3 linked regions of the Natranaeroarchaeum aerophilus genome follow. The protein of the gene in region 1 binds, or shares a complex with, the protein of each later gene. Links are inferred from orthologs where the notes say so. Each region holds a gene or a part of one and is shown in the gene's direction. Other genes may lie near its edges.

Region 1 (7,545 bases):
CGTTATAGGCCTTTTTACTGCACTCCCGAGGAAGAAGATTGATAACGGCCAGCGGTTAAGTCCCGGTAGTCTATGAGTTCGGCCGTCGACGAAGACACGGCCCAGACGATCGCCGAAGGGCGCGAGACGATCGGTGGGATCCTCACTGGCGCACAGAAGCATCTCCAGAAGGCGTTTATGGCCTTCGTCATCGGGATGATGGGGACGATCTGGGCCATGCGGATCTACGTCTGGGACTTCCTCGAAGCAAACACGACCTCCCGGATGAGCGAAGCCGTCGCGTCCAACACGGACATCGTCGTCAGGACGCCCTTTGACGTTATTCTCCTGCAGATCAAGATCGGGCTGGTCGTCGGTGCGCTCTGTACGATTCCGGTGCTCGTCTACTACGGTCGAGAGGCGATCCTCGAACGCGCAGAGGAGTCGATTCCGATCAACCAGCGACGCATCGCCGGGTTCGTGATCGCCATCCTCGGGCTGTTCGTCGGCGGGATCGTCTACGCCTACTCTTTCTTTTTCCCCTTCATGTTCGATTTCCTCGCGACCAACGCGACGAACGCGGGGATCAAACCCAGCTACGGGATCGTCAGGTACACCGAATTCATCATCCTGCTAACGCTTTCTTTTGGTCTCGCCGCACAGCTCCCGCTCGCGATGGCCGTGTTATCCTACACTGAAATCGTCTCCTACGAGACGTTCCGCGACAAGTGGAAGTACGCCGTGCTCGGCATCTTCGTCTTCGGGATGATCTTCTCGCCGCCGGATCCGTTCACCCAGATCATGTGGGGTGTCCCGCTGGTGACGCTGTACGCCGCCAGTCTCGGCCTCGCCAAGGTGATCACCAACGTCAAGCGCGCCGGGCAGGCTCCTGACCCGGTCGAATCCGGGAAGTTCCGCCGCAAGGCAGGTGTAGTCGGTATCGCCGCAGCCGGCGTCTTTGCCGGGACGTTCGCGTTCCTCGCGCTGGGTGGTGTCGAACTCCTCAATGCCCAGTTGCTCCCGCGGCTTCCCGACCTGCTCCATCCCGGCGGTGACATCGCTGTCGGCGGGACGCTCGACTGGACGATCACAGCCCTGCAGGCGGGGCTTCTCACGGGGCTGCTCGGGGTTGCCTACTACACCCTCGGAATCCTCAAAGCGCCCGTCCAGCCGAAGTACTCCGAGCGTGGGGTCGGGGGCCCTGCTCCGGCGAGTGCGGGCGATCCGGCCGAGATCGACCTGGACGGGCTCGATGCCGCGGGTATCCAGTCGGCCCCGCCGGAGGCTTTCGCCGACCTAACCGAAGACGAGGCGCTGGGGCATGCACAGACGGCGATGGAGGCCGACCAGCCTGAGAAGGCGCAGGCGATCCTTGACCGGTTCGACGAGGCGGAGGAAGCCGAGGAAGCCGACGCAACGGCAGCAGATACTGAGGAAACGTCTGCTGAGGAAGACGGCTCGGATATCGTCACTGACACTGCTTCCGGGATGCTCAATCCCTTCTTCTCCGAGGAGAAAGACGAGGACGACATCGGCGGCTACTTCTATGATATCCGTTTCATCGTCGAGAGTCTCACCTCGAAGATGTTCCGGATCTTCGGCGTCTTCACCGTCGTCTTCGTCGGTCTGTTCATGTGGCTGTACTCCGGCGGAATCGGACTTATTCGTGAACAGTTCCTGGCCCGGGTCCCGCCGGAGCTCCGGACCGAGGTACAGGAAGCGACTGGCGAAGGCATCGCTCGGCCAACCTATCTCCCGGGCGTCGAGATCAACGAGACGTTCGCGGCGACCGATGAGGTCATCGCGCTCCACCCTGTCGAGGTGCTGATATTCGAGGTGCAGGTCAGCGGTATCATCGCCCTCGTGGCGGTGCTCCCGATGATCCTCTACTACGCCTGGCCCGCCCTCGAAGAGCGAGGACTCGTCAGCGACGACGCCGGATCACGCAGCGTCTTCTACACCTGGGGGGCGTACCTCTTTGCAAGCCTGATCGGCGGGAGCCTGCTTGGCTTCTTCATCATCGCTCCGGCGATCATTTCCTGGTTAGTCGCCGACGCGGTCGACGCCGGGATGATCGTCGCCTTCCGGCTCAGGAACTTCTTCTGGATGGTCTTTTTCCTGACCGCCGGGATCGGCCTGCTCGCGAACATCCCGATGACGATGTGGCTCTTTGCCCGGAACAACATCATCTCTTTCGAGGCGATGTACTCTCGCTGGCGGATCGTCACGATCACGATCTTCGCGCTCTCGGCGGCGTTCTCGCCCGGCGGCCTCTTCACAATGCTGTTGCTCGCCATCCCGATCGCGCTCGCGTACCTGATCGGGCTGGCGATCCTGTGGGTGCTCACGCTGCCGCGACGAAAACTCCGGCGGGGCGGAACGCCATCGTAGCCGAGCAGTGTCTGGATTCCTGGAGCGCTCCGGCAGTCGCCATTCTTAGTAGCCCCGGGTCGTATTCTCGGGTATGCCAAAGATCAGCGTCGAGATACCACAGGAACTGCTCGAAGATCTCGACGACCACGTCGGTGATGAGGGCAAGTACGTCAACCGCAGCGACGCGATCCGGGCGTCGATCAGAAAGAACCTCGATATTTTAGACGAGATCGACGCCCGTCACGGCCGTCTCGACTCGGAGAACTGATCGACCCGCTCGGAAGAACTAGTCGATCCGCTCGGCGAAGCCGAACTGCGGCTTGACGTCCTCGATCCGCACGTCGACGGTCTCGCCGATCTCGGTGTCGGGGACGAACAGCCGAAAGCCCTCGACGCTGGCGATGCCGTCGCCCTCGCCCCCGACGTCCTCGATAGTTACCGTCACCTCGTCACCCACACGGACCGGCGCAGTCAGGCGGTCCTTGGCGACGAGATAGATCTCGGAGGACTCATCGCGGGAGGCATCCGGCGTCATCGTCCGGACGTACTTGAACTCCGCTTTCATGTCCTCGCGGAGCGGGTCGACGTCCTGTCCCTGAAAGATCTTCACGGCGAAGTCGCCGCCGCTGTCGAGGACCTCCAGTGCAGTCTCGAAGGCCATCCGTGCGAGGTGTGCCGACCGCGCCGCGTCGAGGTTGTACTCACCGGTCATGTTCGGGGCCATATCCGAGATGACGACATCGACATCGCCTGCGACTTCACGGACCTGTTCGCGAGCGTCCTCGTCGGTCATGTCACCGCGGATCGTTTCGACTGTCGCGTCGGTCTCGATATCGTCGATCCGCTGGCGGTCGACACCGATGACGGTGCCGTCAGCACCTACTTCTTCGGCTGCGACTTCCATCCATCCGCCGGGAGCGGCCCCGAGGTCGACGACCACATCGCCCTGCCCGAGGAGGTTCTCTTCGCGGTCTAGCTGCTTGAGCTTGAACGCCGATCGCGACCGGTAGCCCTGCTGTTTCGCTCGATTGTAGTATTTGTCTTTCCGTGGCATCTGATTGGGCATAGTTGACCGTCCGAGCGTTTACGCGCTTCGCTTGGCGGCTCCCCGGCATGTCACACTGTAGGCCTCACGCGCGAGCGCGAACGCGTGGGTTTTTATGGTGCGGGGGCACAAACTGATGATATATGTTCAAGGCGATCGTTAGCGCGGAGACGCTCAAAACGGCTCTGGACTCCGTGAGCGTGCTGGTCGACGAGTGCAAGATTCATCTCAACGAGGACGGCATCTCGATTCGAGCGGTCGATCCGGCCAACGTCGGTATGGTCGATCTCTCGCTGGACGCAACGGCATTCGAGTCCTACGAGGCTGATGGCGGTCTGATCGGCGTCAATCTCACCCGGCTCGAAGACATCGCCGGGATGGCCGATTCGGGACAGCTCATCGAACTCGAGCTCGACGAGGAGACGCGCAAGCTTCACATCCAGATCGACGGGCTGGAGTACACCCTCGCACTGATCGACCCGGACTCGATCCGACAGGAACCCGACATTCCGGATCTCGACCTCCCCGCGGAAGTCGTCATCGAGGGCAAGGATATCGATCGCGCAGTGAAAGCCGCCGATATGGTCTCCGATCACATCGCACTGGGCGTCGACGCCACCGACGATCAGTTCTACGTGCAGGCGGCGGGCGACACCGACGACGTCCACCTCGAACTCGATGAGGGCGACCTGATCGATCTCCAGTCCGGCGATGCCGAGTCGCTCTTTAGCCTCGACTATCTCAAGGACATGAACAAGGCAATCGCCAACGACGGCGAAGTAACAATGGAACTCGGCGAGGAGTTCCCGGTCAAACTTCACTTCGAGATCGCCGAAGGCAACGGGAACGTGACCTTCATGCTCGCACCGCGGATTCAGTCCGACTGATACGTTCGACCGTTCTCAGCTGTTGAGTCGGAAGGTGCCTTTTATTAGTCTTCATCCCTCACATCTGAATACGTCAAACGGCACAGACGCCGTTCTCACGACGTAAAAACACCATCTTCCGTTAACAATCTATGACCAAAACTATCGCCGTCAGCAACACGCCGTTTATCAAAGAAGACGTAGTCAGCGAACAGCTCTCCGCCATCGATCACGAACTTGTACCGATCGAAACCGGTGACACCGACGGGATCGTTGAGGCCGACCCCAACGCGGTGATCCTCGACGTGAACACCGGGGTTACGGCAGAGCTCGTCGCCCAGCTCGACAACCTCGAGATCGTCGCCCGCGCCGGGACGGGCTTTGATAACGTCGACGTTGAAGCCTGTCAGGATGCAGGAATTCCGGTGGTCAACGTCCCTGGCTACTCGACGAACGAGGTATCGACACATGCCTTCTCCCTGCTGCTCGCGTGCCGACGGACGCTCGTCGAGTACGATCGAGACGTCAAGGCAGAAGAGTGGAACTGGATGCCAAACCGGACGTTCCCCCGGTTTTACGGCTCGACACTCGGGATCGTCTCCTTTGGGACGATCGCCCGGCGGATCGCCGAACTCACTGCAGGGTTCGATCTCGATCTGGTCGTCTACGATCCGTACGTCGATCAGGAGGTCGCCGACGAGTACGACGCCGAGATCGTCGAGTTCGACGAACTGCTCGAACGCTCGGACGCCGTGACGATCCACGCACCACTCACCGACGAGACCCATCACATGTTCGACGCCGAGGCGTTCGAGACGATGGCCGACCACGCGATCGTGGTCAACGTCGGCCGGGGCGGGATCATCGACGAGGACGCGCTCTACGACGCGCTGGTCGAGCGGGAGATCTTCGGTGCCGGTCTCGACGTGATGGAGGAGGAACCGCCGTTTGGATCGAAGCTTCTGGAGCGTGACGATGTCGTGCTCACGCCCCACGCGGCGTGGTACTCGGCGGACTCACATCAGGATCTGAACGAGACGGTCTCGAACGACGTCCTGCGCGCGCTGCAGGGCGAGGACCCCGAGAACACGGTCGAGCCGAAAGGCTGGTAGGCGACTTTCGACCGGGTTCGTGAGGGCACCGCTCAGTGGCCGTCGATCACGCGTTTTGCAGCGACTGCTTTCTCTTTCCAGCCGTAGCCCTCCTCGTGGACGTGTCGTTTCGAGTCGACCAGTTCCTCGGGTGAGGACTCCTCGAACCCGCCCCGGGCCCAGGTGCCGCTCTCGTGGAGCCACTCGATGACGTTCTCGCGGGTCTCGGGCCAGTCCAGTCCGACCATCTCGAACCAGGCGATCAGCGCGAAGACGCTGTTGTCGTGACAGCCCGGCACCGAACCCTCCTCGTAGATGGTTTTGACGGGATCGTGGGTCGGCGTGCTGACGCGCTCTTTGCGCTCTTCGGGCGTCAGCAACTCTAGCACGCCCTCGGCTTCGCGAACGCGGTGCTCCCGCTGGAGCTGTTCGAGCGCCGCGGCGTGCAGCCCGCTCCAGCGCCCGTCGACGGCCTCCCGGAGGGTCGACTCGGCACACGGCTCCGCCGATAGCACCGACAGAATCGCCGTATACGCGCGTTCGATCTCGTGCCACTCCGTCCCCGAGAACCGGCACTCCGGCTCGTGGAGGTTATTCGTCGTCCGGCAGCCGGGACACGGGTACGCGAAGTACGACGTCACATCCGCTCATACGTGGTCGATCCCAAAAACGCCCCGGTTGTGGGATCGGTCGTTTTATCCTGCCGCGAACGCAATCCCGGAGCGATGAAGCGCCTCTACGCCCGGTACCCGTTCCTCGACGACGCCCGCAAAGCCGTCGAAGCGGCGGAGGTCGATCTCGTCGAACTCGTGAACCGCGACGGTGCGGCCGCCGTCGACCGGGCCGTAGAGCGCGTCGACGCCGCGTTGCGAGAGGGAACCATCGGCCAGCCCCATCGTCGCACTCGCGTCGAGTTGCTCTCCTACCCGATCGCTCGCGTCCTCGTCTCACTCGTCGACGAGCACGTACTGATCCGCAAGTACGCCCACGCCGAGGCGGCCGCCGCTCGCGAGCGGTTCGAGGCGGATCTCTCTTCGGACGACCAGCTCAAAAGCACCAGCGACGAGCGCCTCACCGTCGACCGCTTGCTCGCCGAGTTCAACCTCGCTGGCGACGTTCGCCCGGCTTCCGAGGGCTACCGCGTCGCCGTCGGGTCGTATCTCCGGCTCTCTGCGGACCTCGACGGGGAGGACTGGCGACTGGTCAATCGCGCGCTCTCGAACGGATCGGTCCCCGTCGAGGCGGCGGAGCTCCACGACCTGCTCCAGCAGGCGATCCGGGACCGGATCACGGAGGGGCTTCCGCTCTCGGTCCCCGATCCGATCGCAGCGGGGCTCGACGATGCGGTCGATAGTCTCGACGAGTCGCTCGCGGACCGCCAGCTCAGCACCGACTTCGACGCCGTCCGGCCCGATCTGTTTCCGCCATGCGTCCAGGCGCTCCTCGACCGTGTCGAGACGGGCGACGACCTCGACCACACCGGCCGGTTCGCGCTGACGGCCTTCCTTACGAGCGTGGGGATGTCCCCCGATGAGGTCGCCGAGATTTCGGCTGGCGACGACGTCAACGACGAGACAATCCAGTATCAGGCTGCGCATCTGGGAGCAAACGGGACGGGGGAGTATCCACCACCGAGCTGTGCGACGATGGACGCGTTTGGACTCTGCGTCGACAAGGATGAGCTCTGTTCGGAGATTGACCATCCGCTTACCTATTACGACGAACGGCTGGATGCGTCCGCCGAGTAGCCGTCGAAATCAGTCAAACCCGTGGTCTTCGTCCGCTTCGTCGTTGTCTTCCGCACTGACAGTGTACGCCAGCACAACGCCGACCGCAGCCATCAGCAGAATAAAGAAGATCACGCTCCCGACGAGCAACATTCCGCCATCATCCGTCAGCGCTCCGTCGGTCGCGTAGGTCGATCCGACCCACATCATCGTGGCGATCATGACCGCGACAGCACCGACGGCTGCGACGATTTCGATCACTCGTTCCCGCTCGAGGTCCATACCCCATCGAACCCACGGGCCGATCAAAAGCGCTTCGATGAGTGTGTCTCGGCCGGTATGGTACGAGAAGACCGACTCCTCGGACCTGCGGCCCCTGTGACTATGCCACAAACCACTTCTACTGGTCCCGGGCCCTCATGGATGACACAGGATCTGGGGAAGCCTTAGGCCGCTCCAGAACC
Region 2 (7,355 bases), on another replicon or contig:
ACATAATTATTTTAAACTACTGACGACAGCGGTTCAGTTGATTCGGTCGAGATCCTCAGATAATGTACCATCGCGCCAGTAGCGTCGTCAGCGCATCGAACGCGCGAAACCCGTAGCCAAACGCGAGCGCAGCGGGGAGGCTGCCGACGAGCAGACTCCGCTCGAAGCTGATTCCGTGGACTTCCGATAGTCCGAGTAGCAGAAGAACTGTCGCATACGCACCCACGAGGACCCGTATCTCGGGGATTGGAACTCCAGCAAAGAGACACGGTGCGGAGGAGTACGCGAGCACCTGAACGGTCTCACTGACGCCTGCGCGGTCGTTCGCGACTGGAATCAGTAACATAGTCTGCAGCGCCGCGATCAGATGCAGGGCAGCGGGGGTCACGAACAGTACGACAACCGAGAGCCAGAGGATAGCGGATAACACGGAGGATCCGCCGAAAACTGGAAGCGGCTCGCTCACGAGTACAAGCCGAATCGTTTCCGAAACCAGGACAACGCCCATCGCAAAGAGCAGTCCGGGGGCCTGTTCACCGGGCAAGATGCTGGTGCGGAAGAATCGTCGCGGCGACAGGAGTACTCGTGGAACCGCTCTGAGCAGCGTCGTACCGAGTCCGTCACTCGCTCGGGAGTGCGCTGGTTCGCTCATCAGGCACCGACGTTCTCCTCGCTCTCGAAGGTGGCGGGATCGGGACGGATGTTGGCGTACTGGACCAGTCGGCGGCCGAGCGTCGAGACGCGCGTTTCGAGTTCGGAATCGGCGAACTCGTTGCCGTCGAACGCCCGGGAGGCCTGCGGGACAACGGCCTGATATGGGAGTACCCACGCGTCGAGAGAGCGGCAGACGGATCGCAAGTGATCGAGCGCTGTTACCGGGAACCGACCGCCAGCAACCGCAAGGAGGCCGACAGACGTGTTCTCGAACTCCTCGAAGCCACAGTAATCGAGCGCGTTCTTCAGCGGTGCGGAGTACGATCCGTGATACATCGGCGTGCCGAGAATGACGCCATCCGCACGCGTAATCCGCTGGGCCAGTTCGTCGGCGTCGCCAGCTGAGGGGTGGTCAGCATCGAACATCGGAAGGTCGAGTTCCCGGAGGTCGATTAGATCGATCGTCGCACCTGTTGCCTCGGCACCGGCAAGGGCAACGAGTAGCGACTCCCTCGTGTAACTCTCGTCACGAAGGCTTCCACAGACCGCGACAATGTGTGGTGTCTCGTCCATAGCGAGGGGGTTGTTCTGGGGGAGCAAAAGCGGTGTGGTAGCTATGCTCCTTGCTGTATCGTCAGGACTGCAGGCTGACTACGGGGGTCGCCCCACCCTCGTCGATTTCGACGAGTTCGTCGTCCGCGAGATCATCGAGCAGGCCGCACAGCCACTCCCGGCCGTACTCGCCCTCGGGCACGTAGTCGACCCGGATCCGTGGCCCAAGTTCGTCGAGTTCGAGCTCGTCGTGCTCGCCGAGTACCCGGATCACCCGCCCGCGGAACTGGCGTCGACTCCCCTCGAAACTCGGCTGCGTCGGGACGTCCGGTGCGGTGAAGTCTCCGGTTCCGTAGGCGTGACACCACTCGCGCCATGGACAGCCCGCCCCGTCGCAGGAAGGCGTCTTCTCGCAGGCGACCCCGCCCAGTTCCATGATGGCGTTGTTCCAGACGCGGGACTCGCCGCTGGGCATCAGTGCCGCCGCGGCGGCCTCGAACTGGGTATCGTCGTCTTCGACGTCGAATGCGCGATACAGCACGCGCTTGACGTTGGTATCGACCACAGCATTACCGGTGTTGAACGCGAAACTGGCGACTGCGTTCCCGGTGTAGGGGCCGACGCCCTGTAGTTCCTGTAACTCGTCGGGGTCGGTCGGGAACTCACCACCGTACTCGTCCTCGATCTGCCGGGCAGACTCGTGGAGGTATCTGGCACGGTTGTTGTAGCCGAGACTGTGGTCGCTCCAGAAGGAGACGACATCGGAGCGGTCCGCGTCCGCGAGCGCTGCGGTCGTCGGCCACCGCTCCAGAAAGGAGTCCCAGGCTGTCTCGACGCGTGAGAGCTGGGTCTGCTGGCTCATAATCTCGGAGACGAGAATCTCGTAGGGGTCCGTGGTCTCGCGCCACGGGAACGAGCGGTGGTCGTCCCCGTACCACTCGATCAGGGCGGTGCGCACTTCCTCGACGTCGTCGGGGAGGGACTGCCCGCCGGGAAATGGGGCGTCCTCGGTCGTCGCGTCGTCGGTCATTGGCGGACGTTGGAACGGAGTCGGTTTATCGGCTCTGGTCTCCGTACTTTGGGAGCAAACGGGGCCGTACTCGACAGCGAAAGGGGTATCCGCGTCTCGGCGCAACCCCGAACCATGAGTCTGGACGATCTGACCGCGGACGTCGAGGAGACCTACGAATCGCTGGACGAGGAAATCTCGCTCGATCTCGATGACGACACACGCCAGGAGCTGACGATGCTGATGGCCGCGCTGGACAAAGACGAGGACGACCTGGTCGAGCAGGCTGTCCGCCTGCTGTTCCAGAGTACCGTCGAGACGGGCAAGCTCGATTTCCACCTGCGGAGCGGCTACGATGTCACGTACGACGAGTATCTCTCGGGAATGACCTACGAGGAGATGGGTGGGGGCATCGAGTACCCACAGCAACAACAAAACGACGAGCGCCGCTACCAGTTCTGATGCGCTTTGCCCTCCTCGGCTGGCCGGAAGAGGGTCCGACGCTCCGGCTCGACTGGGAGCGGTTCAGCTACGCCGGGAAGTTCGTGATGTCGAACACGGGCAAGGCCGTACTCTGTGAGGGTCACGCGGGAGACGGCAGCGTCGACCCCGAGGACGTCCTCGCCGCCGTCGCGTTCAACGAGGACCGGACCGACGAGGGAACGCTCTGGCTCCGCTACGTCACGGTGCGGGCCGACCGGCGCAGCGAGGGGCTTGGCCCCGAACTCGTGGGGAAGACGGTCGATCGGGCGATAGAGCGGGGCTACGAACGGCTTCGGATCGCCGTCAACAACCCCTTCGCCTTCGAAGCGCTCTGGAAGGCTGGCTTCGGGTTTACGGGCGAGGAAACGGGCATCGCGGAACTCGTACTCGTGTATCCGCGTGAGAACGCGCTCGACCGACACGACGATGCCACTTCCACAATCGAGTCCTACCAGGACGGCATCGAGCGCCTCGAAGCACGGGATGGCCTCACAGAAACGGAACAGCAGTTCCTCGCGGCCCGACGTGACGCCGAGCCGCCGGCCCCCATCGACCGCAGTCAATAGGCAGAGTCACAGTTCGTTGTCGCAGGACGGACACACTTCCTTCGAGCCGGTCGTCCGGGGAACGACTTCGATCCGACACCGATCGCACCAGCGGAGTTGGTCGGCGGGTCCGTCTGGGGTGTCATGTGTCATATGTGGTCGTACTACAGTGAACTACCCCACCCTGCTCGCGCTGACGCGCTCGCTGAGGGTGGAGCTTCCTGGTTCCGCGACGCGCTTTTTTACGGACGGTCGGCTTGCGCCGACAGTCCGCGCAGGGAGCGCAGTCTCCTCAGGCGTAGATTTGGAGCGTCCCACTCCTACTCGGTGGTGACGGCGGAATCTGTCTCGACCGTCCTTCTTGTCGGACTCTAAGCCGAGACGATGAGTAGTTGCCATCACGGTTCCAGTCTTCGGCTGGCACCGTTATAAATTCATGGAACAGAGTGCAAGCAACTCTGTGGCGGCGCTGTATCCCCTCCCTACTGCGCTGCTTGTCCGCTACGCGGACTGCGCTGCTCGTTGAGGAAGGGGGCTTAGCGCCTCAATTCAGCTAACGGTCGTGAAAGCTTTGCCACGGTGACCCCTTTCCCGTGAACATCCCCGCCGCGAACCGAGGCTATTCAAAACCTCGGCCACTACTGAAAGCCAATGGGAAACGCAGCACTCCGTGATCTGGCTGCCATCGAGACCGTGTCGTTCGACGACCTCGACGGACTGATCGTCGGCGTCGACGCGCACAACTGGCTGTACCGGTATCTGACGACGACGGTGAAATTTACGAACGATTCCGTCTATACGACCGCAGACGGCACCGAGGTTGCGAACCTCGTCGGGATCGTGCAAGGGCTCCCAAAGTTCTTCGAGCACGACCTCGCGCCCGTGTTTGTTTTCGATGGCGGACCATCGGAACTCAAAGCCGATGAGATCGAGGAGCGCCGGGAGGCCCGTGAGACTGCCGAGGAGAAACTCGAAGACGCCAGAGAGCGCGGCGACAGCGTCGCCGTGGCACGGCTGGAGTCGCGCACCCAGCGGCTCACGCCGACGATCCAGGAGACCTCGCGTGAACTGCTGGATCTGCTCGACATTCCGTACGTCGAAGCCCCAGCAGAGGGAGAGGCGCAGGCGGCGTATATGGCCCGAAAGGGCGACGTCGAGTACGTCGGGACGGAGGACTACGACGCCCTGCTCTGTGGCGCGCCCAGAACCCTGCGTCAGCTGACGAGCAAGGGCGACCCTGAACTCATGGAGCTACAGGCCACGCTCGACGAGCACGAGCTGACGTGGGAACAGCTCGTCGACGTTGCGATCCTCTGTGGCACCGATTTTAACCCTGGCGTAACCGGTATCGGGCCGAAGACAGCCGTCAAACTGGTCCGCGAACACGGTGATCTGTGGACCGTCCTCGACGAGCGTGGCGAGCACGTCGAACACGCCGACAGGATCCGATCGCTCTTTCTCGACCCGACGGTGACAGACGACTACGAGTTCTCGACCGAGCCGTCGCCGGACGTCGATGCCGCTCGCGAGTACGTCACGGGAGAGTGGGAGGTCGACGCCGGAGAGGTGGAGCGCGGATTCGAGCGGATCGAGGAGGCACTTACCCAGACCGGTCTCGACCGGTGGACCTGAGGATGGTCGGTTCAGTGAGCAGGGATCACCAGTGATACTGCGTCGCCTGCTGTATCCGGTGGCCGACTCTGACGGTCGCGTAGCCACGCTCAGAACCATCGCGGCACTGCTCGCGTTCGCACTTGGGGTCAGATACACGGGCGTACTCGTCCCGTCGGCACTGGCGCTCGTCACCATCGCGGTCACCGGTGTCGCACTCACCGTCCTTTTCGGGACGCTGGCACAGGTACTCGCCGACCCCAGCCGCATCGAAGCGTTCTCGATTCGGTCATCGTTTGTTCCGGGTCTCAGAGCACTAGCTCTCGCTACCGTTGCACTCGCGCCACCGCTTTTGTTACTTGCGAGTATGGTGGGTGATGTCTCGGGAGAACCCCCGACGAGTGAGGCTACTGGCGTCGTATTGCTGTTCGGCTCGACCGCGACGCTGCTGTTTTTCTTTGCGTGTCTGTACGTCTTCCCCGCCCTGCTCGCCATCGCGACAACCCGCGGATCCGTTCGCCGCGCGGCTGATCGAGAGCTTCTCGTACCGGTCCTGAGCGATCTCTCTTACCTCTCGCGGTGGACGCTCGGGCTCGTCCTGCTGATTCCTGCGATGAGCCTCGTGACGACGAGCCTCCAGTCAGGTGAAGTAGCTGGTGTGCTCGCCGCTGGTGGTGCCGCCCTGCTCTGGGTTGCTGGCGCTCGCGTCGTCGGTGACGGCTACGACATGGCACTCGGAACTCGTACTGTCGAGTAGCCAGTCCACAGCAGACGACGAACGGAGTGGGGGAAAACGCCTATTTCAGGCCCTCGACAGCTTCGATTCGGCCGTTTCGAGAATACGATTGCGAAGCGCCTGTCCGGAGTTCGAATCGAAGACGTGGATCGCGTCCTCGGGGAGATGTGCGACGAGCCGATCGCCCGACTGAACCGTTCGCATTCCGCCAACGGTGGCGACGAACGTCTCGCTATCGACCGAGCCGAGTTCCTCATCGTCGAACGCGAGATAGACGATATTCTCGTCGCCGGTCGGTTCGACGACGTCGACTGTCACACCGACATCGTGCGGACCATCTGGCGTACCCTCCCGAAGCTCGATGTCTTCGGGACGAACACCGAGTATCATTTCTGTCCCGCCTTCGGCGAGTTCGGTGGCCATCTCCCCGACCGGATAGTCGAAGTGCTCGCCAGTGAGGGCGGCAGTTTCGCCCTGTCCGTCCAGCGTCATATCGAAGAAGTTCATCGACGGTTCGCCGACGAAATCAGCGACAAAGAGGTTTGCGGGCTGATGGTAACACTCCAGTGGGGTGCCAACTTGCTGAAGTTCGCCGCCGTCGAGGATCGCGACCCGATCGCCCATGGTCATCGCCTCGGTCTGGTCGTGGGTGACGTAGACGGTCGTCGTTTCGAGATCCTCCTGCAGGCGCTGGAGTTCAGTTCGCATCTGGGCACGGAGCTTTGCGTCGAGGTTCGAGAGTGGTTCGTCCATCAGGAACACCTCGGGATCGCGGACGATCGCCCGTCCCAGCGCGACACGCTGTTGCTGGCCGCCCGACAGTTCTCCCGGCTTTCGGTCGAGCAACTCACCGATTCCCATCATCGACGCGGTATCCTCGACGCGGTCGTCGATCTCGTCGCCCGGCAGGTCGGTCGACTCCTGCAGACCGAACGCCATGTTCTCGTGAACAGTCATGTGTGGATACAGCGCGTAGGACTGGAACACCATCGCGATATCCCGGTTCTTCGGGGGGATGTCGTTGATCACGCGATCGCCGAGTCTGATCACGCCGTCCGTGATCGATTCGAGCCCTGCAATCATGCGTAGCGTCGTCGACTTCCCACAGCCCGACGGTCCGACGAGGACGAGAAACTCCCCGTCCTCGATATCGATCGATACGTCGTCGACGGCGATAATCTCGCCGCCGTCGTCTTCAGTGAATACTTTCGTTATATTTTCGAGTCGTGTTTCGGCCATTGTCAGATCTCCTCCGATACCCGGATCGTTTGTCGCTCGATCATACCTGTACCCCCTCGGCGAACTTGTCTGCGAACAACACGTACACCAGCAGTGTCGGGAGTGCCGTGATCAGCGCACCGGCCATCCGCAGCGGATAGTCAACGCCTTCGAGCGCCTGTCCGAGCCCCGAAAGGATCAGCGTGGCAGAGGCCGCGGGGTCGTTCACGCTGCCAATAATCGTCAGCGAGAACAGGAACTCGTTCCAGATCTGGGTGAACTGGAAAATGAAGACCACGGCGAACATCGGGATCGACAGCGGCAGGACAATGCGCCGGTAGATCCGCCAGATCGACGCCCCGTCGAGTCGTGCTGCTTCGATCATCTCCCAGGACATCGTCTTGTACTGGGAGCGAAACAGCAACACACAGATGGGTATCCCGTACGCGGTATGGGTGATGATCAGCTCGAGGATCGTCGCGTGGTGTTCCGACAGCAGCGGCAGGTCCCAGAGCAGGCCCAGTCGGTAATCGAGCATTGCGTACTG
Region 3 (7,402 bases), on another replicon or contig:
CCAGCGGATAGACAACCGGAGGGAAATGCCATCTATTATTAGATAAGATCTACAAATATGCAAAATTTCCATAAGTTATATAGTAATAGAGAATAAAATAAAAAATATGGATAGAAACCCTGCCGCAGGAGGCCGTCGGACGCGTCGAACTGTACTCGGAACGATCGTCGGTGGCGGACTGGCCGCGCTAGCCGGCTGTGCAGGACTCCGCGGCGGTGGTGCCACCATCGAGTCGAAGTCGGAACCGCTGGTCGACGAGGCACTCGATCTCCGGGTGACCGGACTGGACGCCGAGCAAACGGTGACGGTGGTGGCCGCGATGGAACTCGCTCAGGGCGGAGTGTCCACCGTCTTCAGGTCGCGAGCGATGTTTCAGGCTGACGAGGACGGCGTCGTGGACCCCAGCGACACAGCCCCGATCGAAGGTACCTATGACGCTGCAGATCCGATGGGTATCGTCTGGTCGATGATTGGGGGACTCGATCTGCCGCTGGACCCGCCGTCGGTCGGCGAAAGCGAGGGTCGAACGCAGCCGGTGACCGTCGCCGTCTACGGCGGCGAGGAGCAACTCGCCAGCCGACAGATACCCCGAGTGCTGGCACCGACTGGCATCGAACAACGGGAGCCGGACGACGACGACCTCGTCATCAGAGCCGCGCTGCCGGAGGGGGCCGGTCCACATCCCGGCGTGCTGGTACTGCACGGCGGTGACGGTCAACCGCCAGGACAGTACGCCCTACAGCTAGCCGCTAACGGCATCGCCGCCTGCGTGGTCCAGTACTTCGGCGACCATCAGGCCATTCCCGACGAGCAGGTTCACGTCCCGATGGAGTACTTCGACCGGGCAGTCGACTGGTTCAGCGGGCTCGATAGCGTCACCTCGGAGGTAGGAGCCGTCGGCTTTTCGCTGGGCGGGACCGTCGCCCAGTTACTGGGTGTTCGGCGAGACGACATTGGCGTCGTCGTCCCGTACTCGACGATTCCCTACGTGTTCGGATTCTCTCAGTTCGATGGCAGCCCGTTTTCCGACAGCGACGAACCGCTTCCGTACGTCGAGCTACCGTGGACGGAAAGCGAGTTCAGTCAGGACCAGCGACGCACCCGACCGGCGATCGAAGCCGGATTCGGGCGGGCAAGCGAAGAACAGATCGAGGCAGCACGGATCCCCGTCGAGGAGATCGACGCACCGGTGCTCTACGTGACCGGCGAAGACGACACCACCGCTCCCGCAACGGAGTACACCGATCGTGCGATCGACTGGCTCGATAGCGCCGAGTATGCCCACGAGTACGAGCATCTCGCCTACGAAGACGCAGGTCACAGCATATTCGCACCGTACAGTCCCACCCCTGATCGGGTTGCTATTGATGGCCGACAGCACGGTGGGACACCTGCCGGGATCGCCGCCGCGGAAGCCGAGTCCTGGCCAGTAGTCCTCGACTATCTGCGATCGGGGCTTGAAAAGTAAGCTCGACTGATCACGTCGTATCGGGAAGTTCGACCTCGTCCGGGTGGGGCATCCAGAGCAGATCGATCGTGATGCCAAGCGTGAGCGGAATCCCGATCACGACGATCAGCGCCGTCGTGCGGTCGGCCGCGGCGGTACCGATGCCGAACGGACCACTGAGCAGCATCGTCGAGGCGACCAGCAACATCGGAATCAGGATCGCCGCATATAACGCTGCACCCCAGTTGGTCGTCAACCGAATCCGGAAAAAGCGCGTGACGATCGCCGCCATCGCCGTGTGGACGACCAGTAAGATCCCGTATCCGATCACCGTACTCACTGCAACCATACACGGACTAGTCGCCGCTCGGTCTTTGTCCTGTCGGAAAGCGACGACCGCCTGAGGCGGGACAACCGTTTTGCCACGAGCGCGTGAGTGTGGAGTATGCACCGGGCGATCGCCGAGCGTGACGTCGAGGAGACGGCGGTGACCGAGTCGGAAGCCATCGATCTCTACCGCGAGATGGTGCGCGCCCGGACGTTCGACGATCGGGCGATCGCCCTGCAGCGGCGCGGCTGGATGAGCGGCTACCCACCCTTTCGTGGCCAGGAGGCGACGCAGGTCGGCGTCGCCCACGCCATGGCGACGACCGACTGGCTGGTCCCGACCTACCGCTCGAACGCCGCCCAGATTGCTCGCGGCGTCCCCATGAGCGATCTCTTTGCCTTCCGGAAGGGGTACGCCGAGTTCCAGTCGGGTCACGATATTCCGGTATTCCCGCAGGCCGTTCCGATCGCCACCCAGCTCTCCCACGCCGTGGGGCTCGGGATGGCAGCACGACATCGCGGCGACGAGACGGCGATCCTGACGCTCTTTGGTGACGGCGCGACCAGCGAGGGTGATTTCCACGAGGCGATGAACTTCGCCGGAGTGTTCGACGCCCCGGTCGTCTTCTGCTGTGAGAACAACGGCTGGGCCATCTCGCTGCCGCGCGAGCGCCAGACTGCCAGTGAGACGATCGCACAAAAAGCGACCGCCTACGGCTTTGAGGGAAAACGGGTCGATGGGATGGACCCCATCGCAGTCGCCGAATGCGTCGCGGACGCGCTGTCGACCGCCCGCGAGTCCGGCCCCGTGCTGATCGAGAGCCTGACCTACCGGCTGGGCGCACACACGACCAGCGACGACCCCTCACGATACCGCGAGGAAGAATCGGATCTCCCGGAGTGGCGCACTGGCGACCCCATCGAGCGCTACGAGACATATCTCCGCGAGCACGGACTACTCGACGACGAGACGATCGCGGACATTCGTGAGGACGCCGACGCTGCGGTCGACGACGCCGTCGAGCACGTCGAGGCGATGGCCGACCCGGAGCCCGACGACGTGTTCGATCACGTGTACGACCGACTCCCTGCGGAGCTACGGCGGCAGCGCTCGACAGTGGGCCCTGTCGGGGAACAGAACTAGCCGACGAACTGCTCGACCTGCGGGAGTCGTCGTTCGAGGTCGGCATCCGGCTCCAGCTCCGGATCGGCGGCGAGGCGATCGAGCACGAGAAAGACGTCGACACCACGAGTTTCGAGCCAGCCAACGAGGGACTCGATCGCGGCGCGGTTGTGCGCCAGCGACTCCAGCAGGTTCACGAGTACGACGACGCCGACCGTGGCCTCGCTGTCGGCAGGCATTGGGTCACTGAGCGCGGATACCGTGGCCGAGTCGGCAGGTGACTCGTCGGTGGGCGACATCGAGAGACAGCTAGAACAGATCGCGACCCGGTCGGCGTTCCCTGGGACGTACTCACGCAGTCGCTCCGGCACCGCGGCGACTGTCGCATCGTCGCCACAGGCCGGACAGGCCATCTCAGTCGCTCGCCTGCGCCTCTTCGAGGGCGGCGGCTTCCGCCTCGGCTTCGGCCTTCTCTTCGGCCTCGGCTTCTTCCTTTTTCTCCTTGATCTTCTTCATGCGGAAGATCTCCTCTCGCTCCTGCTCTTCGAGCTTCTGCTCGATGTACTCCTGATTGTCGTACAGATCGGGCAGCAGTTTGAACTCCAGAGCGTTGACGCGGCGTTTCGTCGTCTCGATCTCGTCAAGCATCTTCTTCATCGCGGTCTCGACCTCGGCGGCGAGGATGATCGACTCAAGCAGCTCCTCGTAGCTCTCGGCGACCTCGTCGATGCGCGAGGAGGTGCCGAGCACGCCGTAGCCGCGCTGGTCGAGCGTCTTTCGTACCCGGGTGGACTCGATCTGGGGGACGACGACGCCCATGATGTTTTTCGACTCCGTGGTGATCTCGGGGTGTTCGTGGAGCGCGGCGGCAGCACCGCGGACGGCCACGTCACCCTCCATCGCGCGGGCCATATTGATCGTCCGCTGGGCGTCCTCGTAGTTGGCTTCCATATCCGCCCGGACGTCCTGTGCCTGATCGAGGATGTCCATGAACTCCATGATGAGGCCGTCACGCTTCTTTTCGAGCGTGTCGTGGCCGCGTTCGGAGAGCTCGATGCGATCCTCGATCGCCATCAGGTTCTTCCGAGTGGGCTTTACGTCTTTGGCCATTTGCTCTCTCCTAACGAACCCAGCCGGATAACTGTTACCAGATTCGGCCGCGAGCGCCCCCGAGCGAAACCGATTTGACGGCCGAGCGAGAGCGTCGAAGCGATGGGACGGTTCGGAGCCGACGAGGCCGGGCGGGGACCGGCACTGGGATCGATGTTCGCCGGCGCAGTCGCGGTGGGGGACCCAGACTACCTCCCCGACGGCGTCGCCGACTCGAAGCAACTCACCCGGGCGCACCGGGCCGAGCTATACGAACAGTTGTGCGACGACGACCGGATTCGAACCGCGGTCGCGGAAATCCCGACTGGCCGGATCGACGATCCGGAGACTGACATGAACACGCTGACTGTCGAAGCACAGGCAGCGGCGATCGGGCAGGTCGTGTCGGCGGGCGACGAGGGCGTCGTCGACGCCTGTGATCCCTCCGAGTCACGGTTTGCCCGGCGGGTCGCCGATGCCGTCCCGGCCACCATCGAGATTACGGCCGAACACGGCGCGGACGACGCGTATCCGATCGTCGCCGCCGCGAGCATCGTCGCCAAAGTCGCGCGGGATCGCCACGTCGACGCGCTGGCGGAGCGCTACGGCGCGGTCGGGAGCGGCTACCCGAGCGATCCGACCACCCGCGAGTTCCTCGAAGAGTACGTAGCGGAACACGGCGCACTACCGAGTTGTGCCCGTGAAAGCTGGGGAACGTGCGCGGACGTGCTGGCGGCAGCGGAACAGACCGGACTCGACGGGTTCTGATAGTATGTAAGACGCCTCCGCGTGATGACACCCTCGAACCCGTCGCTATTCGTCACGACGACCCCACGACAGTCTGTATCCTCGAACTTCGCAACGACTTTCGATACTGGTGTATCGCCCGAGACTTCCGAAGACTCCGCCGAAATGAGTGAACTGACATCCATGGTATTCAACTCCGGTCCGGTCTCCGATCCAGCCTTCTGGAGAGACCCTCAAATATCACGGCCCAAATGGACCGCTGATGACAGATAGACAGCAGACGCCCGCGTCACGAGGCGCGGCGAGAATACCACGTAGAGACTATCAGGCCTCATCGTGAGCCAGCACGCTTATAGCTATTTCACAAACATTGTAAAATAATGATCGGACCGGAGCTCGTACTCGTGCTATCAGCAGGAGTGTTCACCGCTGTCGTCTGTGGGTTTGGTACGCTCCCATTCTTTTTCGTCGATGAAATTGGGGACAGGCTCACGGTCGTTCTATGGGGGTTCGCAGGCGGAGTGATGTTGTTTGCCTCGGTCTTTGGGTTCGTGTTCGAGGGGCTCGGGGAGGGAACACTGTGGCAGGTGGGAGTTGGCCTCGTAATCGGTGTTCTCCTCGTCGTGCTCGCGGACCGAGTGATCACGGGATACGAGTTTGCTCCGCGTGAAATGGCACAGGCCGACTTCCAGAAACTCGTCCTTATCGTCGGCGTCCTCACGGTCCACAGTTTTCCGGAAGGAGTGGCTCTTGGCGTCGCATTCGCTGATCTCGGTATCGAAGGTGATCTCATCGTCGGCGGGCTGGCCGTCCCGGCGCTGGCCATCTTCATAACGGTGGCCATCTCGGTGCAAAACATCCCCGAAGGTCTCGCAGTTGCGATCCCGCTGAAGACGTTTGGCGTGCCAAACTGGCAGATATTCGGCTGGGCGGTGTTTTCGAGTATCCCGCAACCGATTGGTGCTGGAATAGCTTACGTCTTTGTCACGTGGGCACGTGAATTTCTGCCGTACGGATTTGGATTTGCCGCCGGTGCAATGATCTATCTCGTGTTACACGACATCTTCCCGGATGCGCTCGAACACGGTGAGAACGCCGGTCTTCCAGGCCGGGGCCGGAGAGAGCTCGCGATTGGGGTTGTTCTGGGGGTCGTACTGATGATCCCAGTTATACTTCTGACAGAATAGTATCGGTCTTTCAGGCGCATTCGAAGCCGGGCTCACAGCTCTACTGAGACCATGGAAAAGACTGGTGACGGCCAGTGAGGGTGGCATCCTCTGTCTCACCGGTCTCCCACGTCGTCCGACTGAGAGTCCCTGCTCACCGGTAGAACGGCTGCCTCGACCGATCGGCGTTTCGCTCACCGATGCCCGGCATCGGCGGCAGGGTCCGTTTGTGTGCGGCGTCGAGATACATCGTCGCGACGTCTTCTGCAGTCTCGACCGGAACGTCGACGCGTTCGGCGGCCGCCTCGATATCGTACTCACGATCAACGAGGAGCCGGAGCAGTCGATCGAGCGTCCGGTACTCCGCACCGAGCTCCGTCTCGTCAGTCTGGCCCGACCAGAGCCCGCCGGTCGGCGGTTTGCTAACGATCCGGCGCGGCACACCGACACGGGGAGCCAGCGACCGGACCTCGGTCTTGTACAGGTCGCCGATCGGAAACAGATCCGCTGCCCCGTCACCGTACTTGGTGTTGTAGCCAAGCAGTAGCTCCGAGCGGTTCGACGTCCCGGCGACAAGCAACGAGCGGGTGTTTGCCGCGTAGTACGCACAGAGCATCCGGAGTCTGGCGAGCACGTTCCCGGTCGCAACACGATCGGCATCTTCACCGATCTCCGTCCCGACAGTTTCCTCGAACGCCTCCAGCAGCGGCCGAAGCTGTATCTCGTGAAACTCGATTCCGAGTCCGTCGGCGATCGTCCTGGCCTCTCTCGCGTGGACGCTGTCGGTCTTGCTGGCTGGTAGCCCCAGTCCCAGCACACGGTCACTACCCAGCGCTTCGACGGCGAGCGCAGCAGTCAGCGTCGAGTCGATCCCGCCACTCATTGCCACGACGACACCGTCTGCGTTCGCGTCCACGACGGTTCGGCGGATGAACTCCACGATCTCTGCCCGTACCGCATCGAGGCCCTCCCCCGTGGTGAGAAATGTTGGCCCTTCGCTCTCCCCCAGATACCGCTCGAACGTTGTATCGTCTCCAGATAACATTGGTGAATCCAGCTCTTTCTCCCAGTAGAATACCACACACTTTGCGTATTTAGTGCTTCTCCATGAATACCTAGTAGTGTTTTGGGGAGTTGGTGTGTGAACCGAAAACAAAGCGTCGACGGCTACTTGTCCGTCTTGATTTTCCGCAGGATGCTCCCGTAGGCCGGGCGGGTGATGAACACCCCGATCAGCACGCCGATGATCGTGATGATCGCGAAGCCACGCAGGTCCCCGAGCGAGAGGAACGCGAGCGGGCTCATCGCGATGATCGTCGTCGCGGCGGCCGCGCCGATGATCCAGAACGCCTTGCGGAACCGACTGTCGAAGACCCGTTGTGAGGAGACGTCGCCCTCGGCCATCACCTCGTCGGCGATGATGATCAGGTCGTCTACACCGGTCCCGACGACGGCGATGAATCCGGCGATGTGTGAGAGATCCAGCGGTAACTTGATCGCGGC

What was found.
Region 2: the proteins of AArcSt11_RS01625 (region 1) and fen are in contact, whole or in part, in a crystal structure (PDB 1RXZ), measured with the Archaeoglobus fulgidus proteins. The link is inferred for Natranaeroarchaeum aerophilus from one-to-one orthologs. Residues at the interface, in WP_010877842.1 of Archaeoglobus fulgidus: Asn43, Val44, Ala45, Met46, Pro120, Arg121, Pro123, Leu125, Gln151, Met192, Ser194, Asn218, Tyr219, Pro220, Ile237, Leu238, Ala239, Pro240, Arg241, Ile242, Glu243, Ser244; in WP_010877775.1 of Archaeoglobus fulgidus: Lys326, Ser327, Thr328, Gln329, Ala330, Thr331, Leu332, Glu333, Arg334, Trp335, Phe336.
Region 3: the proteins of AArcSt11_RS01625 (region 1) and rnhB are in contact, whole or in part, in a crystal structure (PDB 3P83), measured with the Archaeoglobus fulgidus proteins. The link is inferred for Natranaeroarchaeum aerophilus from one-to-one orthologs. Residues at the interface, in WP_010877842.1 of Archaeoglobus fulgidus: Val39, Ala42, Asn43, Val44, Ala45, Met46, Leu125, Asp168, Ser194, Asn218, Tyr219, Pro220, Ile237, Leu238, Ala239, Pro240, Arg241, Ile242, Glu243, Ser244; in WP_010878125.1 of Archaeoglobus fulgidus: Ala74, Ile178, Ala179, Ile183, Arg190, Ser195, Asn196, Leu197, Arg198, Gln199, Lys200, Thr201, Leu202, Asp203, Phe205.

What each region holds. Positions count from the first base shown.
Region 1 is NZ_JAKRVY010000001.1:341,180-348,724, forward strand. The notes cover bases 2,453-5,412. They hold AArcSt11_RS01625 (DNA polymerase sliding clamp), read left to right. Parts: upstream 2,453-3,540; coding sequence 3,541-4,284; downstream 4,285-5,412. Other genes in these bases: AArcSt11_RS01615 (ribbon-helix-helix domain-containing protein), read left to right, coding at 2,453-2,620; AArcSt11_RS01620 (RlmE family RNA methyltransferase), read right to left, coding at 2,639-3,406; AArcSt11_RS01630 (C-terminal binding protein), read left to right, coding at 4,416-5,375; AArcSt11_RS01635 (DUF7474 family protein), read right to left, coding at 5,408-5,412. In the rest of the region: AArcSt11_RS01610 (twin-arginine translocase subunit TatC), read left to right, coding at 73-2,370; more of AArcSt11_RS01615, read left to right, coding at 2,444-2,452; more of AArcSt11_RS01635, read right to left, coding at 5,413-5,995; AArcSt11_RS01640 (DNA primase large subunit PriL), read left to right, coding at 6,080-7,102; AArcSt11_RS01645 (DUF7472 family protein), read right to left, coding at 7,112-7,363.
Region 2 is NZ_JAKRVY010000004.1:165,868-173,222, forward strand. The notes cover bases 3,115-5,884. They hold fen (flap endonuclease-1), read left to right. Parts: upstream 3,115-3,894; coding sequence 3,895-4,875; downstream 4,876-5,884. Other genes in these bases: AArcSt11_RS09400 (GNAT family N-acetyltransferase), read left to right, coding at 3,115-3,264; AArcSt11_RS09410 (hypothetical protein), read left to right, coding at 4,907-5,611; AArcSt11_RS09415 (ABC transporter ATP-binding protein), read right to left, coding at 5,657-5,884. In the rest of the region: AArcSt11_RS09380 (YIP1 family protein), read right to left, coding at 56-652; AArcSt11_RS09385 (NADPH-dependent FMN reductase), read right to left, coding at 652-1,227; AArcSt11_RS09390 (HhH-GPD family protein), read right to left, coding at 1,289-2,236; AArcSt11_RS09395 (ribbon-helix-helix protein), read left to right, coding at 2,351-2,677; more of AArcSt11_RS09400, read left to right, coding at 2,677-3,114; more of AArcSt11_RS09415, read right to left, coding at 5,885-6,829; AArcSt11_RS09420 (carbohydrate ABC transporter permease), read right to left, coding at 6,870-7,355. UniProt on the Methanocaldococcus jannaschii protein: Structure-specific nuclease with 5'-flap endonuclease and 5'-3' exonuclease activities involved in DNA replication and repair.
Region 3 is NZ_JAKRVY010000003.1:134,792-142,193, forward strand. Bases 3,115-5,931 are described here. They hold rnhB (ribonuclease HII), read left to right. Parts: upstream 3,115-4,109; coding sequence 4,110-4,754; downstream 4,755-5,931. Other genes in these bases: AArcSt11_RS07565 (DUF6276 family protein), read right to left, coding at 3,115-3,310; AArcSt11_RS07570 (V-type ATP synthase subunit D), read right to left, coding at 3,312-4,007; AArcSt11_RS07580 (ZIP family metal transporter), read left to right, coding at 5,114-5,920. In the rest of the region: AArcSt11_RS07550 (acyl-CoA thioesterase/bile acid-CoA:amino acid N-acyltransferase family protein), read left to right, coding at 107-1,468; AArcSt11_RS07555 (DUF7991 family protein), read right to left, coding at 1,479-1,796; pdhA (pyruvate dehydrogenase (acetyl-transferring) E1 component subunit alpha), read left to right, coding at 1,893-2,918; more of AArcSt11_RS07565, read right to left, coding at 2,915-3,114; AArcSt11_RS07585 (NAD+ synthase), read right to left, coding at 6,054-6,944; AArcSt11_RS07590 (preprotein translocase subunit SecD family protein), read right to left, coding at 7,067-7,402. UniProt on the Methanocaldococcus jannaschii protein: Endonuclease that specifically degrades the RNA of RNA-DNA hybrids.